2 regions of the Paenibacillus sp. YIM B09110 genome follow, and region 1 is predicted to be linked to the other one. Evidence: riboswitches for the same ligand, from Rfam matches in the RefSeq annotation. Region 1 holds a riboswitch; the other holds the start of a gene.
The links. A riboswitch is a leader RNA that binds a small molecule or an ion and turns the genes downstream of it on or off. The one in region 1 is predicted to bind cyclic di-GMP.

Region 1 (8,145 bases):
AACAATCTTTTCTTTCGTGTCGGCCGTATGTTTCAGCGGCGACTTAGATAATATATCACAGACGCCTATAGCATTGCAAGCACTTTTTATATAAACCTTTAAACTGTTTTCTATTATAGAAGATAACAAAAAAACACGATGCCAAAGCACCGTGTCTAATAACTGTCTAGTATTGTTTTGCTGCCGAATATTTCGAAGCATCTTTAATTAGATCGAACTTCTTGTTACTCTTCTTGAGACCAGCGTCTACCGTCGTATCAATAATTACCCATTTGCCATTCAAGAACACTTCGTTCCAAGCATGATATACACTAACATATTCCGTGTCACCCATTACGAGCTTAGTAGGAACTCCTACACTACGAAGCATTGCAGCGAACAACGACGAGTAACCATAGCAGATATCTTTTTTCGTCGAAAGTGTTTTGTCGATGCTTGGGAGGTAGTCAGTCGAAATGTTGGCTGCCAAATCATAATCATATTTGATGTTATTAATGATATAGTCGTAGATTGCTCTTACTTTCTCATTGTCTGATTTGCTGTTTTTTGTTAGCTCTTTTGCTTTAACAATAGCAAGACTCGAGCTTGTCCATGCTACATTTTGCACCGAATTCAAGTAAATCACGCTGTTGTTAGCAAGGTTAAGCTTAACTGTTTCTTTGTTAACTACTTTATATTTGTTGCCTTCTGTATTCTCTAACACCGACACGGTGTAATCGCCATTTCCAAGTTGCAGCGGGAATTGTTCTACTTTCTTGGAAGCTGTCATGTTATATGTATATTTATTATCGCCTTTTGCGATCATAACTTTTGTTTTCACGTTAGCCTTTACTTCATAGGATACCGATACAATGCCTTTATCTAGACTAGCTGTGTTCAACCAAGTTGTGTTTTCGCTAGCTTCTGCACTTGTAACTTTAATCGATGCGATCATGATGAACGCTACTGCTATCATAAGAATAAACTTACGCATGAATAAAACTCCCTTCGGTAGCTGGCTGCCATCTTTCAGAAGGCCCTTTAGCTTTGCGTCCCTACCTTTCGATAGGTTTGCCGTTATCGTGTAAAGTTTCATAGGACTGCTTGTCCCTTGTTATAAAACAAAAAAAGCTCTGTCTTTCGGTAGCTGGCTGCCATCATAAGGAAGGCCCTTTAGCTTTGCGTCCCTACCTTTCGATAGGTTTGCCATTATCGTGATTCGCTTTTTCTAATACTTGTCCTACTATTTAGTAAAATAAAAAATGCTCCGTCGTTCGGTAGCTGGCTGCCATCATAAGGAAGGCCCTTTAGCTTTGCGTCCCTACCTTTCGATAGGTTTGCCATTATCGGGATTAGCATCGATAGTCCTATATTACCATATGATTCTAGTAATTCAATACTATCTAGCAAAAAAATAGATCAAAATCTTACAAAAAATAATAGCTACTTAAACCTTTCCTCAATATCGTAAGTAATCGTTTTTGATTTCTCTTTGTTGTTATCTTTCCAAGTTACTTTGGCGCAAACAACTTTATTGCTCTCTAGATCGGTATTGCCGATTTTACATAAGAATTTGTCGATTTGTACGTTACTTTGCAGTACTTATGTAGAACTATGTAACATAGGTGTTTCGCAAGCTCTATTTTAATACTGATGATCTAGGGGTGTAAATTTAGCGCCATTAGATGTATTCACATTCATCCGTTTACTCGAAAAAAACTTAATATGGAGCAATAAGAAAAAGCGCGGCCGTCAGACGGTTATTCACCATCAACGCGGCCACGCTTCTATAGTTACTTGTATCTTGCTTTACGTATCGCTCGTCCCTTACTCGCCGGAGCGTTGCTCTCTCATATGCGGGAACAACAGTACGTCCCGGATCGAAGGCGCATCCGTCAACAACATAATGAGACGGTCGATGCCGATTCCCAAACCGCCAGTAGGCGGCATACCGTATTCAAGGGCACGGATGAAGTCATCATCCATCTCATGCGCCTCGTCGTTGCCGTGCTCTTTCTCTACGAGCTGTGCCTCGAACCGTTCGCGCTGGTCGATCGGATCGTTCAGCTCTGTAAAGGCGTTCGCGTGCTCGCGCGCTACGATGAATAGCTCGAAGCGGTCCGTGAAGCGCGGATCGACTTCACTCTTCTTCGCCAGGGGCGAGATTGCAACCGGATGTCCGGTAACGAACGTAGGCTGAATCAGCGTATGCTCGCCAAATGTTTCGAAGAACGCGTTCAAGATATGACCAAACGTCATATGCGGCTCAACCGCAACTTTATGCTCCTTAGCAAGGCGATGTGCTTCCTCGTCGGTCATTTCCACGCTGAAGTCGACACCCGTAAGTTCCTTCACGAGATCGACCATCGATACGCGGCGCCATTGCGGAGTCAAGTCAACTTCTTGGCCTTGGTACGTAATCTTCGTTGTCCCAAGCACCTCTTGTGCGATATGCGCAATCAGATTCTCGGTCAGAGCCATAATATCTTTGTAGTCAGCGTAAGCCTCGTACAGCTCTATCATTGTGAACTCAGGGTTGTGACGCGTCGAGATACCCTCGTTGCGGTATACCCGGCCGATCTCATATACCTTCTCCAAGCCGCCCACGATAAGACGTTTTAGATGAAGCTCGATCGCAATACGCATATAAAGCTGCATATCGAGCGCATTATGATGAGTGATGAAAGGACGAGCAGCAGCTCCCCCCGCAATCGAGTGCAGCGTTGGCGTCTCTACTTCTAAGTAATCTCTCGAATCGAGATAACGGCGCATCGATTGAATGATCTTGGACCGGGTAATGAAGGTTTGTTGAACGTCCGGATTCACAATCAGGTCGACATAACGTTGACGGTAACGCAGTTCGACGTCCTTCAGGCCATGGTACTTGTCAGGCAGCGGCAGCAGCGACTTCGTCAATACGTCAACATCTTGCGCTTTGACGGAAACTTCGCCTGTATTCGTCTTGAACACGACGCCATGTACGCCGACAATATCACCAATATCAAGCAGATCGAAAGCAGCGAACTTATGCTCTTCGACCGTGTCCTTGCGGACGTAGATTTGAATCTTGCCGCTCAAGTCCTGGATATGCGCGAAGCCCGCCTTGCCCATGCCGCGCTTCTGCATAATACGGCCGGCGATGCTCACTTTAACCGCTTGGCCTTCCAGCTCTTCCTTCGTAGACGCTTCATAGGCTGTTAGTATATCTTTGGCATTATGAGTGCGCTCGAACTTCTTGCCGAATGGATCAACGCCTAAAGCGCGAAGCTCGTCTAGTTTGTCTCTGCGGATCTGCAGAAGCTCACTTAACTCCTGCTCCTGTCCCTGCTCGTTATTCTCATGTTCCACTTTCGTTCATCTCCCTGATACGTAAGGGTAACCGATAACGTTCAAAAAGCTTCCGGCAAGGAAGCTTTCTAAACCATTCATCGCAAACCTTATTTTTTGATATCGACAATTTTATATTGAATGATGCCGGCTGGTACGTTCACTTCTACAACGGTGCCTTTTTTCTTGCCTAGAATCGCCTTGCCAACCGGACTTTCATTAGAAATCTTATTTTGGAGCGGATCGGACTCCGCGGTGCCTACAATCGCATATTCCATTGTATCGCCGAATTCCATATCTTCAACCGTTACAATAGAACCAATACTCACTGTATCGATATCGATATCATCGTTATTGATGATACGCGCATTACGAAGCATCTTCTCAAGCGTAATAATACGGCCTTCAATAAATGCCTGCTCATTCTTCGCGTCCTCGTATTCGGAGTTCTCGCTAATATCGCCATAACCGATTGCAACCTTGATCCGCTCAGCGACTTCGCGTCGCTTGACCGACTTTAAGGTTTCCAGCTCCTCTTCAAGCTTCTTTAAGCCGTCCTGAGTCAGAATGATTTGCTTATCGTTCATCTTTCCGATTCTCCCGTCGTGTGACTTATTTTCATACCGTGTATGAATTCACTGTTACCTAATATATTACGCTTCATTGCCATCATACCTTGAGTCATTTCACTTTAAAGGGGTCTCTTGAGAGCCTCTTTGGATTATATTGCACGATTATATTTCAAAGTTGCCCCCAATGTCAATCAAAGCCAAACGTCCCATTGAAACCGTTTCACTTAGGCGTGAACCCATACATTCCGCATCATGCCGACATCTGTCGAACTTTGTCGATGCAAGTGCCGCTGCCTTCAAAATGAAGCATGCTCCGACATAGCGCTCCATTAAAAGCAGCGGCAACCGGCGATCAATTTAATGAATGATCTCTTCCGCTGCGGTATGAACGGATGAAGCGCCATTCTGCTCCTGCTCGTCCTCTTCTTCCAATGAGAGAATATAATTTTCCAAAATCGCCACCATGCGATCGCGGTCCGTTTCTTCCATAATAACGTCCTTCACGCGCGCGCCTCCTGGCAAGCCCTTCAAATACCATGCTAAGTGCTTGCGCATCTCGCGCACGGCTACCGCTTCGTTCTTCAGCGCGATCAGTCGGTCAAGGTGCAAGATCGCGACATCCATCTTCTCGCGCGGAGCCGGATCGCCCAACAGCTCGCCCGTTGCCAAGTACTGAATCGTACGATAGAGCATCCAAGGGTTGCCCAGCGCGCCCCGTCCGATCATAACGCCGTCGACGCCAGTGTGATCCAGCATCCTTCTCGCGTCCTCTGGCGAGAATACGTCGCCATTCCCAATTACGGGAATAGATACCGATTGTTTGACATCCCTTATGATGTCCCAATTCGCCTTGCCCGTATACAGCTGCTCCCGCGTCCGTCCATGCACACTAACGGCTTTTCCGCCTGCGCGCTCAACCGCACGCGCGTTCTCGATTGCATAAACATGCTCGTCATCCCAGCCGATACGCATCTTCACCGTAACCGGCTTTTTCACAGCGTCTACGACAGCAGACACCATCTCATAGATTTTGTTCGGGTCAAGCAGCCAACGAGCGCCGGCGTCGCATTTGGTTACCTTCGGTACAGGGCATCCCATATTAATATCGATAATGTCTGCATTCGTCTGCGTATCGACAACCTTTGCCGCCTCGACCAGCGACTCCCGGTCGCCGCCGAATATTTGCAAACTAAGCGGCTTCTCGCGCTCATCAACGAACAGCATCTCCATCGTACGTTTATTACCGTGCAGGATCGCCTTGTCGCTCACCATTTCTGCGCATACAAGTCCCGTTCCGAATTCCTTTGCTATTAAACGAAAAGCAGGATTGCACACGCCTGCCATCGGCGCCAGCACGACCCTATTCTTCATCTCGATGTCTCCGATTTTCAGCATGCCATTCCACACTCCTCATTGATATTATTTGATCCCAAGCGTCCTGTGCCGGACGTCAGGCTTTATTCACGGGTATCCGACATTAATTCCTCATAATCGATCCCCAGCGTGCTCGCAATATGGTTAAGCAGCTTCGGATCCGTCTTCCTCGTACCTCGCTCCAGCGAGCCCAATACCGCAACAGATACGCCCAGCACTTTGGCCAGCTCCTGCTGCGTATAACCCTTCAGCTTTCGAAAGGCTCTGACGCGCTGCGCCAATTGATTGTTTTCCATAACGTGATGCCTTCCTTTCCATCCTGAAGCGCGCTGCCGGCCGCCAATGAAACTTCGTCCCGCAACGAATGCGATAATTCTATAACGTCATTTAACGGTACAAGCACGAATGACCGCTCCATCATGCGCGGATGCGGCAGTGTCAGCTCCTCTTGATTCATTCTGACATTATCGTACAGCAGGAGGTCGAGGTCAATGGTTCTCGGTCCCCAACGTATCTGCCTAACTCGCCCTAGCTGCAGCTCATATTCGAGCAGCTTGCGCAGCAACTCGATCGGAGAGAGCGAAGTGCGGATTGCTATCGCCATGTTCAGAAATGCAGGCTGATCTGTATATCCGACAGGATCTGTCTCATAGATGCCCGACACCCTTCGCACCTCAATGGTTGGTTCACGGTCAATCAGTACGATAGCCTCCGTGAGAAGCAGCTCTCGCTCTCCCATATTCGATCCTAAAGCGACGTACGCTTCGAAAGTTTGCCCGTTAGGCGGGAATCGCTCTTCCATCTGCATCCCGCTTTCTCCGCATCTCGATCGTTACCCCGTCAAAGTGGATATCGAACGGAGGATGCGGCTTTGTTACTCGAACCGTCACTTCATTTACCATAGTATAAGCTTCCAGAACCCGTGATGCAATGTGACCCGTTAAAGCTTCGATCAGCTTGAAAGGAGGTCCTTCCACAATCTCTTTCGTGAATGCATGGATCTCCGCGTAGTTAATTGTATAGTTCAAATCATCGGTCTCAGCAGCTTGGCCAAGCTCCATATGCAGCACGATATCGACGTAAAACTGTTGCCCTAGCTTGTTCTCTTCGGCAAAAACGCCATGATACCCATAGAAACGCATCCCTTTAATCGCCATTTGGTCCATTTCCGTCACTCCTCACAGGCAAATGCCTTATTTCTTAATCTGCAACTTTATATGTTCTTATATTGTAAAATAGCGTCCGTCATCAAAGCGGTCTGCTTCATCTCGCGAACGTCATGCACCCTTACAATATGACTGCCTTGCGCGATACCAAGCGCAACTGTCGCAGCCGTGCCGAAAGCCAGCTCTTCCACGGGTAAGCACAGCGTGTCCCGAATAAACTTTTTGCGCGATGTGCCGAGCAGTACCGGATAACCCAGCTCCGACAGTTCGGATAAGCGAGCAAGCAGCTCTAAGTTGTTCTCGTACGTTTTCGCGAACCCGATACCGGGATCAAGCCATACCTGAGACTCCGAAACGCCGGCCGTCTTCGCAATCTCGACACTGCCAAGCAGATCAGCCAACACATCAGGCACGAAATCGTTATAGTCACGCGCATGGCGGTTGTGGTTAAGAATAACGGGGCAGCCGAACTCTGCGGCCACTGCCGCCATCTCGGGATCGCCCTTCAAGGCCCATATATCGTTAATAATATGAGCGCCCGCTTCGAGCGCCTGACGCGCCGCAGCAGCCTTATACGTGTCTATTGACAGCGGTATATGCGGAATCTCCTTCCGCACTGCTTCAATAACAGGAATGATGCGTCGCAGCTCCTCATCCAGAGGAACGGGCTCGAAACCCGGACGCGTCGATTCGCCGCCGATATCGAGAATATCCGCTCCATCCTCCACCATAGCGAGCGCGTGGGCTACCGCAGCATCTACCCCCGTATACTTGCCGCCATCAGAGAAGGAATCCGGCGTCGCATTGAGGATGCCCATAATTAATGTACGTTTTCCAAGTTCCAGCCGAATGCCGCCGTTCAACTCATATACCCAATGTCTATTATGTGTGCCGCTCTTGCTCATGCTGCCACTCTCCTTAACCGTTATTCATTCCCGACAATTTGCGATGCATCTGCACGATAGAGCGCTAGCAAGCCTCTCGTCAGCTCTCCCGCATAACCGTCGCCAACTTGTACAGTCTCGTTCCTGCTCACAATGTCGGATAGCGTCGTAATCGGTATAAGCTCCTGTATGGAGTTAGTCATCCATATTTCATCAGCCTGTACAAGCTCTTCCCATGTAAAATATCCTTCATGCACCGAACGCCCTGCTTCCCGCGCAAGTTCTAAGACACGCTCGCGCGTCACACCGGGTAAGATGCCCGTATGAATAGCCGGCGTGTACAAGATGCCGTCCTTCACATAGAACAGATTGCTCACAATGCCTTCAGCGAGCCAGCCTTCCTTCGTCAGCATAAGCCCCTCTGCTCCTGACGGAGGAGAAGAGGCAAGCAGCTCACGCTTCGCAATAATATTATTCATATAATGGAGAGATTTGAATCTGATATCGCCTTCCGGCGTGTTCCGCCGCGTCTGCAGCAGCCTCAGCTCTCTTCCATGCATAGGAATCGAATCATTGACCGGCGGCAGCGACTTTACGAGCAGCAGCACGCTCGGCTGCTCGTAATCGCCCGTTGGAAGACCAAGCTCGCCTACGCCAGCGCTTACCGTCAGACGGACATAACCGTCCGTCAGACCGTTCGCAGCCAGCAGCTCAGTCACCTGCTCGCTAATTCCCTTCTCGTCGCCACGATACTGAATGCCTAGCTGTTCGCAACCGGCCTGCAGCCGCCTTAGATGGCGGTTCAGCAGATAAGGACGGCCGCCGTAAGTACGGAACGTCTCA
Region 2 (8,145 bases), on a different contig from region 1:
TCGATATGCGTATCGCTGATCAACACCTTAGCTCCGCGTTCCTCCAGCAGCTCGATAATCTTAAGAACCGGCGACTCCCGATAATCGTCAATATCTTTTTTATAAGCGACACCAAGTAAATAAACCGTTGAACCATTTACCGATTTCTTAAACTTATTGAGAATTTCCCCAATCTTCTGAACGACAAACTCCGGCATTGAATTGTTAATTTCGCCTGCGAGTTCAATAAGCCGAGTATGGTAGTTGTATTCTCTAGCCTTCCAGGTCAGATAGAACGGATCGACTGGAATGCAGTGTCCGCCGAGACCCGGTCCGGGATAGAAGGCCATGAATCCGTACGGCTTCGACTTGGCGGCGTCAATGACTTCCCAAACGTTTATGCCCATTCTGTCACACAAAATGGCCATTTCGTTGGCAAGCGCTATATTAATATGTCTAAACGTGTTTTCGTAGATTTTTTCCATTTCGGCAATAGAGGGGCTGGATACCGCATGCACATCTCCGTCAAGCACTTGCCGATATAGCGTCTGGGCAACTTGGGAACATGCCGGAGTAATTCCTCCAACTACCTTAGGCGTATTTTTGGTATTGAAAAACTTGTTGCCAGGATCTACCCTCTCAGGCGAATAAGCGAGGAAGAAATCCTCCCCGCATCTTAGTCCCGTTGCCTCCAAGATTGGTTTAACAAGCTCTTCCGTCGTGCCGGGATAAGTCGTGCTCTCCAATACAACAAGCATTCCAGGATGCAAGTATTCGGATATCGCTTTAGTCGAACTTTCCACATAACTCGTATCCGGCTGCTGATAGATATCAAGTGGAGTCGGTACACAAATGGCGACCGCATCGACATCGCTTAAGAAGGAATAGTCCGATGTTGCCTGAAGTGACCCGTTCTTGACCATAATCCGCAAATCTTCGTCGATTACGTCGCCGATATAGTTATATCCGCTATTCACCATATCGATTTTTTTTTGCTGAACGTCAAACCCAATAACTTTATACCCCGCTTTGGCTTTCTCGACGGCTAGCGGCAATCCGACATAACCTAAACCTATCACGCCAATGACGGCGGACTTATTTAGCAACTTCTCAATTAACCTATCACTTAACTCGTTAAGTTTAATAGATTCCATATGTATAAGACGCCCCCTGGATTAATTAATTTGTGGTACTACGCTGCCATCCTGGACAATGTCAATAACGAGTTGAACCGCCGCCTTACCGTCCTCTACCGTTACAACCGGTTCGCGATCGTCGCGAATAGCAGCTATCATATCTTCAATTATCTGCTGATGTCCCGATACGCCGTACGGATTGGCTTCAACCTCCTGCTTCAGCAAGTCTATCGCTTCATCACCCATGGATTCGCACTTCCACTGCTTAATCCAATTGGCGGTTACTCCCCCGATAATTGCATAGCCCTTTTCACCGAATACGCTAATGGATTCCTCTAAATTTTTGTCATAAATCGTAGTGGCTGCTTCTACGATTCCAAGCGCACCGCTCTCAAACCGCAGTGTGGCTACTGCAACATCCTCCGCTTCTATCGCTCGAATACGTGTGTCGACCATAGATTTTACTTGAACTACGTTTCCAAACAGCCATTGCAACAAATCCAGATTATGCACTGCTTGATTCATTAATACTCCGCCATCCATCGCTTTGGTGCCGCGCCATGGGGCTTGATCATAATAAGCTTGTCCTCTGTTCCAGCGTACCGTGGCATTTACATGGCTTATTTTTCCGAACATATTTTGTTCCAATGCAGATTTAAGTTGCTTAATGGCTGGCCGATAGCGATTGGGGTGGACAACTGCTGCTTTAACTCCCGAGGATTTGACGGCTGCAGCGATGGCATCGGCATCACCAATTGTTAGCGCAAGCGGTTTTTCAATAATGAGATGTTTGCCCGCCTTAGCTGCCTTAACAGCTAACGGAGCATGCAGACCGCTTGGCGTACATATACAAACTACATCAATATTTGATTGTCGTTCCAGCATTTCATCAATGCTCGAATATCCTTCCGCGCCAGTCTGCTCCATGTATTGGTTCAATCTCTCGGGATTCGTATCGCATATGGCAACAAGGCTCGCTTGATCTATTTTCTCGATAGCTTCTATATGCTTATTAGCAATATGGCCGCATCCTACGATGGCATAATTAATCATTTCCGACTTCACTCCGTCCACTCATTCTATACAAATGACTATCATCGTCTAAACGCTGCTGTTCTCTGCACGCTTTCTTTTGCGTTCTTGCCGCTTCCCTTCCAACATGAGAGCAACGCTTAACCCGACAAAAACTCCTATAAACAAGGAAATCGCTAAATTGAATGCTTTTTTAGGACTGACCGGATCAGATGCTTGTTCAATGCTCGCCAGATCCAATAAAGTTATATTAGCGTATTGAATAATTGATTTGGATTCCGATAGGAACGTCTCACCGTACGCATTGGCAATGGCAACGGCATCTTTCACGTGATCGTCTTTTATTTTAATTTTAATAACAAGAGTATCCACGTTGGTCTCCACTACCAGCTTATTAAGCAATTCGGTTGCAGTAAGGTTACTATCCAACTTTTCTTTCACTTTGTTTGCTATATAATAGCTTTTCAAAGCATCCTTATAAGTGCCAGTTAATAGCTGGCTTGCTAGAAACTCATTATAAATACCTGCATCTCCAGAGGATGCTATGCTTGCAACTACGCTTACACTCGCCTCATAAGTAGGCTTTACGAAAGCATTTAACGCAAAGGCTCCTCCAACAGAGAGAGCTATCACTAATAGAATAACAATAAAATACCGTTTACTCGCTTCTTTCAAAAACTGAATGTCCATTCGTTCACCTCATGTTTGGGATTAATGCTGCGATTGATAGGAAGAACGTCCCTCTTCACTTCTTAACACTTGATTACATAACTCCTCCATATTCAAACTTGTCATCCCGTACTTGTGCTGCAGTTTGTGGTAGTGTTCTAATATTCTCTTTAATACATCCATATTCTCATTGGCATTGCTCGCCAAATTATAGGGATGCCACCAGAGGTGATAAACTTGGTTGTGCTTCGCTGCATAGGTCATTCCATCCAGTATTCGCTTAATACGAAACGGCTCTAGTACGCGGAGCTTGGGGGAGTAAGACCTAAAAAAATGACTTGCCGGTAGGTTTACGGGTAGCTCGGACATTATTTGATCTGCGCGATAGCAATGATAACCGGACAGATTGATATAGGTATCCAGCAGCCGAGCAGCTCTCAAAAACAATGAATCTTTAGTGCTATAGCCGTGTCTGTAAATCCAATGCTTTGGATTTCCGCGATATGACTTAATGCCTAGCCGATTGAGCGTTGGCAAATAGGTTTCGTTAATTTGATTTCTTGGAAATACAATGCTCTCCAAGGTCATACCTTGTTTTTCGGCGATTTGGATGCTTGCCTGTATATCTGCAGCAAATTCTTTCTCCGTCTGGCCTTCTTCTTTGCAATAATAGTGTGAAAAGGTATGTGTGGATATCGCCTGAAATGGCGAATTTCGAATCAAATGAATAAGCGAAGATGCATAGTGGTTAGGATCGACCTTCTCATCTAAGCCTACCTGTTCACTTTTTAAATATGGGTATGGAGATAGATTTTGTTGAACATAACCCGGTTTAATAGATGGTAAACCATTTAACATCGCTTCCTTAGACTCAAAAAATAATAGTCCTACAGTCGCCCAAGTAGCATGAATGCCATATTTCTCAAATAGAGTCAGAACCTCTGGAATTAACTCTCTTTCCTTCGCAAACGTCCTATTATACCAATCTAGATCATAGAGATCCCTTATGCCCCAAAACAACTCAAAATCAAGCGAAATGACAAATTGACCTTTATGTCCAGTCAAAAATCCTCAGTCCTTTATGTAGAGAGTTACTTGCTATTTCCACTAAATTCCCAACATAGTCCAGAACTGTTTGGCTGAACCTGAAAGCATATTCGTATTATAATCTTCAAAACTCGTCAAGTAAATAAAAATGAAACGACATTTTCCGTACCTCTGAGTCACAACTGCTTCTATATAATAAATTCAATCAATAAAAAGACTTCGACATTGATTGTCGAAGTCTTGGTAGTTGAAAAGGTACTATAGAACTTGTACGTTGAAGTTGCTGCTTGCTAGCTTAACAATGAATTGTGTAGCTTGAATGGTGTTATTGGAGCACACAATATTTTTTTGGGAAAACTGCGCAAGGTAAGTCGTTAAATCAATGCCCCCGCCGCTTGTCATTTTAATTTTGTTGTTTGTGATAGAACCGTTATCTGCGTTTTGCCAAGTCCAAATTCCTTTGTCGCCATTCTCGATTACGTTGCCGTCGATCGTGAATTTGTTGATGTTCCCCAGACGGATAGCCGTTTTGCCTTTTTGAACGCTCTTCGGCCCCATTGTAATTTTATTGTTGCTGACCACAATGTTGTTAACCGTCTCAACAGCGCCTACCTCGATTGCAGCATAGAAACTTCCAATACCGCTAATCGTATTTGATTTAATCGTGTTGTTGCTGCCGTATACACTGATAGCCGAGTACATGTCAGGAGCGATCGACCCTTTATCCGAACCCGAAGCGTAATAATTGTTTTGCAGGTACGAGTTCAAAATTTGGTTTCCTGTTACCGTAAGGCCTTGTGCATAAATCTTAATAGCGCGTTTGGCGTTATTGTCGAATTTATTATTCGAGATAATGCTGTTTGTATCAATGCCTTTGCCTGAATCCATGTTTGGATCTTCATAGTAGATGCCGTCGCCGTCATCAGCAGGACCGATGTGGTGTATATAGTTATTAGTAATAGATACATTAGCTGCTGCAGCTTCGCTTTTACCCCATGTCGTTGTTACGTAAATACCTCTAGCAATCATGCTGCCGCCAGTAGGATTGATTGCTACAATATTTTTCACTTCATTGCTGTCGATTGTGATAGCTTTCGTATTGCCGTATACAAGAATTCCCGAAAGCACGCCCGAGAAGTAATCGCTGCTTGTTTTTGTGCTGTGTGAAGCATTCGCTACAATCGATTTGTTGACATTAACGCGCTCACTGCCTCCGCTTACAACAAGTACGCGGTTAACTAGTTTGTTGCCGTCGAGTGAAATATTGCTGATCTCAATATCTTTTCCCGATACACGCATCAATTCCCAACCGAAATCTTTTGTGCTAGCCTTAATGATCGAAGTTGCGCCATCACCGAGCACTTTCACGTTGCTGCTTACAGCGAGCGGATCTTTCGGGTTTACCAGGTACGTTCCTTTCGGAAAGTAAACCGTCGTTTTTTTCGCCGCGCCTTCTGCCAGCGCTTTTTTAATCGAGGACGTATCGTCCGTCTTGCCGTCTCCCTTTGCACCGTAGGTCTTAACATTTATCATACTAGCAGCGTTCGCTTCTTCGATGAATAGTCCATAAAAACCGATGCCGCTCAAAATCGTTACAAGCACCATCGCCGTCATGCTCTTCGTTAGTTTGCTGAAAATTCCCATTCTCACTACCCCCATGTCGTTGAATAAAATAAGATAGGACAATCCCAGAATTCAGGATTGTCCTATCTCATTCCTGAAAACATTTCGGGAACTGGCTGGCATATGGTTTCCCATTTAGCCCCTGTAGTTTTGCGTCCCACGCTTTCACGTGGTTTGCCGTTATCGCTGTTTCCAAATATTAAGTTAGTGGGATTGCAGGTGTGATGAACAGAAAAAGAACCTATGACATGTCATAAGTTCTGTAATAGAACCTGAAAAGTTTTCGGAATCTGGCTGGCATGTGGTTTCCCATTTAGCCCCTATAGCTTTGCGTCCTGCGCTTTCACGCAGTTTGCCTTTTCGACACATCAAGTATATGAAGTTTCTTAATATTTAAATAAATATTACCAGATTAATAGGTATAAAGCAATAGGTTTTACTAGATTCATAGCCTAATTTTAAAAAAGATTCGACACCTTTTTCTCAACCGGCTTATAGCCATAAATTAGAACTTGTTTACAACCTCTTCCTAAACAATTATCATAGTCAAGTAGACCCTGCTATCACCTATTAGACTTAATTTTTAATAATACTCTAGCAGCGTACATAATAGCAAAACGCCGGTTTCCAAAGAACCGCGATCGGACTTCTTCACCTAAAATCAGAAGGGAAAATGGGGTGGTAGCGTGAAAGTGTTAATTACGGGCGGCTACGGATTTATTGGCTCATTCGTTGCGGAGAAGTTTTTCAACGAAGGACATGAAGTCATTATTATAGATAATATGACCTCCGGTCATATATCCAATTGCAAATTCCGCCATATATCATACATCGCAGATGTGGAAAGCACAGTATGCGAATCTATCTTCGAGAACCATAATGTCGATATTGTCGTTCATTTGGCAGCTCAGATCAATGTGGTCACATCGATGGAAAATCCATACGCGGATACAAAATCCAACATCCTGGGACTAACCAACATCTTGCAGCTGGCCGCAAAATATAAAACCAAAAAGCTCATTTTCGCTTCCTCTGCGGCCGTATATGGATTAAATGATCAAATTCCGCTAAACGAGGAAATGCCTTGTCAGCCTGTCTCGCCATACGGAATCAACAAGCTTCTCGGGGAATACTATTGCACAAAGTGGAATGAAATCTACCAATTGGATACGATTTGCTTCCGATTCAGCAATGTGTACGGACCTCGACAAGGATCGATTGGAGAGGGCGGAGTCGTATCTATTTTTATGGAACGGATGCGTGACGGCAAGGAGCTTGTGATTTACGGGGACGGCGGACAAACGCGTGATTTCATATACGTGGAGGATGTTGCGGACGTCATCTATCAAGCAAGCCTTTCCGATCAAAGCGGAATCATGAACTTGTCCACCAATACGGAGCAATCGGTCAATGATTTAGTAAACATATTGGGCAGCATTCAGCCGATAACCGACATCAAGAACCATAAAGCCCGTACAGGCGACATTTATCGATCAAGACTCGACAACACCAGATTAAAGAATGCTTTGAGTTGGTCGCCTAAGTTCAGCTTCGAGACGGGCATTCGCCGCACGTACGAATGGTTCGCGCAATCCACTGCCGATTTAAAGCCGCTAACCAAAAAATCGGATAATACGGGCGCGACGCTCGACGATATTAACATTAATAACGAGCTGATCGCTTCGTCGTTATCCCGAAATATCCGCAGCTTATATCTTAGTCAGCATGAGCGCTATCTGGAAGGCGTGCCTGTTCTTAAGCCTGAAGTTTTCCTTGCCGTTATACGGTCCAGGGAGCACGCAAAACGCAATTACAATGCAAGCTTCGCCCTCGTATCACTTTCAAGGGATATCATTCATGACAGCCCGCTGCTCAAACAAGTTAACGATTCGCTGCGCGAGTCGGATTTTATTGGCCTTGCATTCAACGGCGATATCTATATACTGCTGTCGAATTCGACCTCCGAAGATGCGGTCATCGTCGTCAACCGTCTTAAGAAGCACCAAATTATGGCGCAAGTCGTTTCCCAGGAAGATTATTCGAACTTAGAGCTAATTCAGCAATAGCAGCCATACCTATATTTAAATGAAGAATAATGCAGAGCCGTGCCCGCATCTTTCGCAAAGGATGCAGGCACGGCTCTGCCGCTATCTAACTTTCTTCTCATTATGTAATTATTTTTTGCTTCTTGTTTCGCGCCATCCAGTCGCGTCCCGCTCGGATTACGTCTTTATAGCCCGGGAGCCTAATACCGTAATAAGGCCTAAGCTCTACCTTCCAATACGATTTCGACTCCGATACCGATTCAATGTTAGCTCCCGAGAAATCAAATTCTTTCACTCCGTTTGCACTGAGGTTATCAAAAGCAAAGTCTTGGAGTTGCTGTACGACACCTTTAGTGAGATGTTCGCTCTTACTGCCTGCGATCCAGCCAAAGGCGTGTTCCGCGCTCGTCCTTAATATAATGCATGAGCTTACCGGCTCACCCTCCTTGGAATAACTTACATAACACCTGAACGCTTCGTCACCTAACAGCTCACGCGCCATTTGCAAGTCTCTAACCGTGATTTGGTGACTAAATCCTTGTCTGGCTTCTGTACCTTCCAAGCAATGAAATACAGCTTCGATATCATCCGTTTTAACCGAATAGTAACCATTA

Region 2: it holds a riboswitch for cyclic di-GMP, as region 1 does, so the genes downstream of both, V8F51_RS13375 (glycosyl hydrolase family 28-related protein) here and V8F51_RS24765 (transglutaminase domain-containing protein) in region 1, are expected to answer to the same signal.

Annotation. Positions count from the first base shown of each region.
Region 1 covers NZ_JBANSP010000022.1:83,588-91,732, reverse strand. The annotation lists gene V8F51_RS24765 (transglutaminase domain-containing protein) at 167-973, opposite strand; cyclic di-GMP riboswitch class I at 987-1,065, opposite strand; cyclic di-GMP riboswitch class I at 1,119-1,197, opposite strand; cyclic di-GMP riboswitch class I at 1,253-1,331, opposite strand; gene lysS (lysine--tRNA ligase) at 1,807-3,327, opposite strand; gene greA (transcription elongation factor GreA) at 3,417-3,893, opposite strand; gene dusB (tRNA dihydrouridine synthase DusB) at 4,236-5,273, opposite strand; gene V8F51_RS24745 (helix-turn-helix domain-containing protein) at 5,336-5,548, opposite strand; gene folK (2-amino-4-hydroxy-6-hydroxymethyldihydropteridine diphosphokinase) at 5,500-6,060, opposite strand; gene folB (dihydroneopterin aldolase) at 6,032-6,418, opposite strand; gene folP (dihydropteroate synthase) at 6,466-7,323, opposite strand; gene pabC (aminodeoxychorismate lyase) at 7,344-8,145, opposite strand, start outside.
Region 2 covers NZ_JBANSP010000007.1:235,227-243,371, reverse strand. The annotation lists gene V8F51_RS13395 (nucleotide sugar dehydrogenase) at 1-1,133, opposite strand, end outside; gene V8F51_RS13390 (Gfo/Idh/MocA family protein) at 1,155-2,168, opposite strand; gene V8F51_RS13385 (YveK family protein) at 2,217-2,837, opposite strand; gene V8F51_RS13380 (polysaccharide deacetylase family protein) at 2,859-3,881, opposite strand; gene V8F51_RS13375 (glycosyl hydrolase family 28-related protein) at 4,122-5,507, opposite strand; cyclic di-GMP riboswitch class I at 5,591-5,675, opposite strand; cyclic di-GMP riboswitch class I at 5,769-5,853, opposite strand; gene V8F51_RS13370 (NAD-dependent epimerase/dehydratase family protein) at 6,173-7,552, shown strand; gene V8F51_RS13365 (GNAT family N-acetyltransferase) at 7,653-8,145, opposite strand, start outside.